Regions from separate parts of the Priestia sp. 179-F W1.4 NHS genome, predicted to be linked through region 1. Evidence: riboswitches for the same ligand, from Rfam matches in the RefSeq annotation. Region 1 holds a riboswitch; the other holds the start of a gene.
The links. Region 1 has a riboswitch for thiamine pyrophosphate ahead of ACH0CI_RS24020 (thiamine phosphate synthase). Riboswitches for the same ligand answer to the same signal wherever they lie in the genome.

Region 1 (2,202 bases):
ATCTATGCGGTGAAGCGGCAGGGAAAAATTTAGTGAAAGTACATGAGGTGAAGTAAATGAGCATAGTGAGCTTGGCACTTGGCGGGGCAGCTGGAGGAATATGCCGTTATCTTTTGGGTTTAAAAGTTACAAAAACAGTTTCAAACCCTCCTTTTCCAGTCTCAATGCTGTTTGTAAACTTGCTCGGGGCGTTTGGGCTTGGTCTTTTTTACGGTAGTTATTATGGAAAGGTTCCGAGTCATGCTTATGATGATTCAATATTTTTAATGATTGGCATTGGGTTTTTTGGTGCCTTTACCACTTTTTCAACGTTTAGTGTGGAAACCGTACAGTTAATTCGGGAAAAATCTTATCGGAAAATGTTGGCGTACGTGGGGATTTCAGCATTTGGAACAGTTGGTTTATTTACAGTCGGTTTACTGGCAGGAACGTTTTTATTATAAGTAAAGAGAACGTTTCTAGTAGGGAAAAACAAAAAGACGGAGAAGTAGAGAATGGATAGAAAAGCAGAAGTTTGGAAATACATTTTGTTGATTGTAGCTGTTGCAGGTCAGATCATTGGTTTTTTATTTTTATTTATAAATGTTGTGGCGGCATTTATTTTTTACGGTTTTTATATTCTAACTTTTATTATGTTACTCCTGCTGTTTATATGGGATCGGAAAAAGGAAAAAGACAAAGAAGAATTTGACGACTATACCGATTACTAACTATATAAAAAGCAGAATGATTCGGTGCGCCGGGCCTCTTAGTAAAGAAGCTTAAAAGATACATCTATAAAAGGAAGAGAGCCGTAAGAGCATAAAGAGATATTGTATTTACATCTAGTTGTGTTATAATTTTAAGTGCAAAAACAAAATCAATAAATAGCAATCACTAGGGGAGCTTTTTGAAGCTGAGACGGATGTATTTCGGACCCTTTGAACCTGATCTGGTTTGGACCAGCGTAGGGAAGTGGCGATCATGTTTACATAACGATGCATGCTAACCACTCTACGTTGTAGAGTGGTTTTTTGTATGTAATAAAGCCCTCTGCACAAGATGAAGTGATTGAAATTTCTCTTTATTCTGAATGGAAAGGTTTCGATCATGTGGATATTCCTAAATTTCATGTCATTACAACAGATAAGCAGCCAATCGAAGAGCTTCAAAAAATTTTAACGGCTATCGCGCCTTTTGCGGGCGCCATTCATATTAGAGAAAAAAAGAAAACGGCAAAGCAGATTCAATGTTTACTAGAAAGCCTACCATTTTGTCGCTCTAAAATTATTGTGAATGACCGAGTTGATGTAGCGCATGCTTTAAAAGCAAAAGGTGTACAGCTTGCCTATCATAGTTTAGACGTTTCGTTTGTTATAGACGCATTTCCTTCTCTTATTGTTGGAAAGTCAGTTCACTCTGTGGAAGAGGCTTTAGAAGCTGAAAAAGATGGTGCTCACTACATTTTATACGGACATATTTATTCAACACATTCAAAAAAAGAATTAAAAAGTCGAGGGATAGCGGCACTAAAAGAAGTAGTAGACGCTGTGCAGATACCGGTTATTGCCATTGGAGGAATTACACCTGTAAATGCCAAAGAGGTACTTCAAACAGGAGCACACGGTATAGCCGTGATGTCTGGTGTCATGCTTGCGCAAGATCCCCTGAAAGCGATTAAACAATATTCTCATATATGGACATCTGGAGGTGGAGAAAATGAAGCAGCATTATGATGTACTGTTAATCGGAGGAGGTATAATCAGCTCTTCTATCGCTTATCATTTGTCAAAACAAGGAGCGTCAGTAGCTATTCTTGAACGCAATCAAGTTGGTTGTGAAGCTTCAAGTGCAGCCGCTGGTATTTTAGGTGCTCAAGCTGAAATTGATGAAGAAGGTCCTCTTTTAGACCTTGCTATTAAGAGCAGAAGCATGTTTCCTGAACTGGTGAAGGAACTAAAAGAAAAAACGGCTATCGACGTAGAGCTCATTCAAAAAGGCTTATTAAAAGTCGCTGTAACAGAAGAAGATGCACACGTATTAAAGAAAAAAGCCGCTCAGCACCACCGGTGGGACAAAGATGTAAGATGGATCGATGTAAAAGAAGCGCGTTTGTTAGAACCCGGGCTCTCTCCAGACATATACGGAGCCATTACAATACCGGGAGACGGCCAGCTAGCTCCGGCTAAGTTAACACAAGCTCTTGCTCATGGAGCCTTGTAT
Region 2 (2,202 bases), on a different contig from region 1:
GCTGCTGCTGCAGCTTATGAATTCCTACAAAGAACCTTATTTTTTAAGTTTAATTATCGTTTTTGTGACATCGTTTGGATTATCCAATTATGAAACGATCTTTTCACTATTTGTTGATCATAAATTTAGCTTTACGCCAAAAGATATTGCGTTTGTTATTACGTTTGGCTCTATTGCAGGGGCTGTTGTGCAGGTTACGATTTTTGGCTGGATTTTAAATAAGTTCGGTGAAAAAAGAGTGATTTCGTTTTGCTTGATGATGACGGGACTTTTTATTTTACTTACACTATTTGTGCACACGTACTGGCTTATTATTGTTGTGACATTTATCGTCTTTTTAGCAACAGATATTTTACGTCCGGCAATCAGCACGCAAATGTCGATGATGGCACAAGACGACCAAGGGTATGTAGCCGGACTAAATTCTGCTTATACAAGTCTTGGTAATATTATTGGACCTGTTGTAGCAGGCTTTCTTTTTGATATAAACATTAATTACCCGTACGTATCAGCTGCACTTGTACTGCAGCTTTGTTTTCTTTTATCTTTAAGAGCAGGGAAGGACCGAAAAACAGCTGTGAGAAATCAAGCGATTCAAGAGAAATAACGAGAAGGAAAAATGATAGAATTTTTAGGGAATAGAAGACCTCCAGTAGTTTACTGGAGGTCTTTTAATGATGCTTTTAGTAAAGCTGTAAGATTTACAACACCACTCAGCCTATAGCGAAGCTTTATTTTATGGGCAAAACAGTGAAATGGTTGCAAATAAAAAAGGTTAATAGTAAACTTTAAACGTAACAAGAATAGTATGGGAGCTTGCGCGGGGCAGGCTGAGAGTACAGGGGCGCCTGTTGACCATTTGAACCTGTTGGATAATGCCAGCGCAGGGAATGTGAGTACATACCAAAGCACTTTGCGCATGCAAGGTGCTTTTTTGTCTTTTTTTTGCAGTGTTAAAACTAAATGAAAAGAGTGAGAGAACATGGATATTAGTAAAATTTCAGCTCAATTAGAAAAAGTAAGAGATACAAGTCCGCTTGTTCATAATATTACGAATGTTGTGGTAACCAATTTTACAGCAAATGGACTGCTTGCCCTAGGAGCGTCACCTGTTATGGCTTATGCGAAGGAAGAAGTGGCTGACATGGCTCGAATCGCCGGAGCGCTTGTCTTAAATATGGGTACACTGACGGCTCAAGAAGTAGAAGCGATGAGAATAGCAGGAAAATCAGCAAATGAAAACGGCGTGCCGGTTATTTTCGATCCTGTAGGAGCCGGAGCGACAACGTTTCGTACAGAAGTGGCACGTCAGCTTGTAGAAGAATTAAATATTGCCGTTATTCGCGGTAACGCTGCTGAAGTTGCGAATGTAGTAGGCGAGTCATGGCTCATTAAAGGCGTTGATTCATTAGAAGGGCAAGGAGACGTCATTGAACTTGCTGAGAAAGCAGCGAACAAATTAGATACAGTGATTGTTATTACGGGGAAACAAGATGTGATCACCGATGGAAACACAACGTATACAGTAGACAACGGTCACCCGTTATTTACGAAGGTGACGGGTACTGGATGTCTGCTGACATCAATTATAGGAGCTTTCGCGGCTGTAGAAAAAGAATATGTCGAGGCAAGCGTTGCTGCTTTAAGTTTTTACGGAGTGGCAGGTGAAATCGCCGCAGCGAAAAAAGGTGAAGAAGGGCCGGGGAGCTTTCAAATTGAGCTGTTAAATCAGCTTCATCTTTTATCTGGACAGGATATTGAATCATATGCAAGAGTACATCAACGTTAAAAGGAGCGGGAAAATGACAAACGAAGAAATTAAAAAGCTGCTGAAAGTTTATTTTATAATGGGCAGCAATAACTGTACAAAAGATCCGAAAGAAGTGTTGAAAGAAGCAATTGAAGGCGGGGTTACCGTGTTTCAGTTCCGTGAAAAAGGCGAAGGTGCCCTAAAAGGAGAAGCGAAATATCAGCTGGCGAAGGAACTTCAGCAAATTTGTCAGCAGCACAACGTTCCTTTTGTTGTGAACGATGACCTTGACTTAGCGATCCGTTTACAAGCGGATGGCGTTCATATTGGACAAGAAGATGAAAAAGCTCATATTGTTCGAGAAAAAATAGGAAAAGGAATTGTTGGCGTCTCTGTTCATAATATACAAGAGCTGCAGCAAGCGATAAAAGATGGGGCGGATTATGTAGGAA

Region 2: linked by a shared signal. The riboswitch ahead of thiM (hydroxyethylthiazole kinase) and the one ahead of ACH0CI_RS24020 (thiamine phosphate synthase) in region 1 are both predicted to bind thiamine pyrophosphate.

The regions. Positions count from the first base shown of each region.
Region 1 covers NZ_JBIQFF010000008.1:62,257-64,458, reverse strand. The annotation lists gene ACH0CI_RS24035 (fluoride efflux transporter FluC) at 1-56, shown strand, start outside; gene crcB (fluoride efflux transporter CrcB) at 57-443, shown strand; gene ACH0CI_RS24025 (hypothetical protein) at 495-710, shown strand; TPP riboswitch at 869-970, shown strand; gene ACH0CI_RS24020 (thiamine phosphate synthase) at 1,092-1,715, shown strand; gene thiO (glycine oxidase ThiO) at 1,699-2,202, shown strand, end outside.
Region 2 covers NZ_JBIQFF010000003.1:337,610-339,811, forward strand. The annotation lists gene ACH0CI_RS16920 (MFS transporter) at 1-607, shown strand, start outside; TPP riboswitch at 799-907, shown strand; gene thiM (hydroxyethylthiazole kinase) at 983-1,789, shown strand; gene thiE (thiamine phosphate synthase) at 1,803-2,202, shown strand, end outside.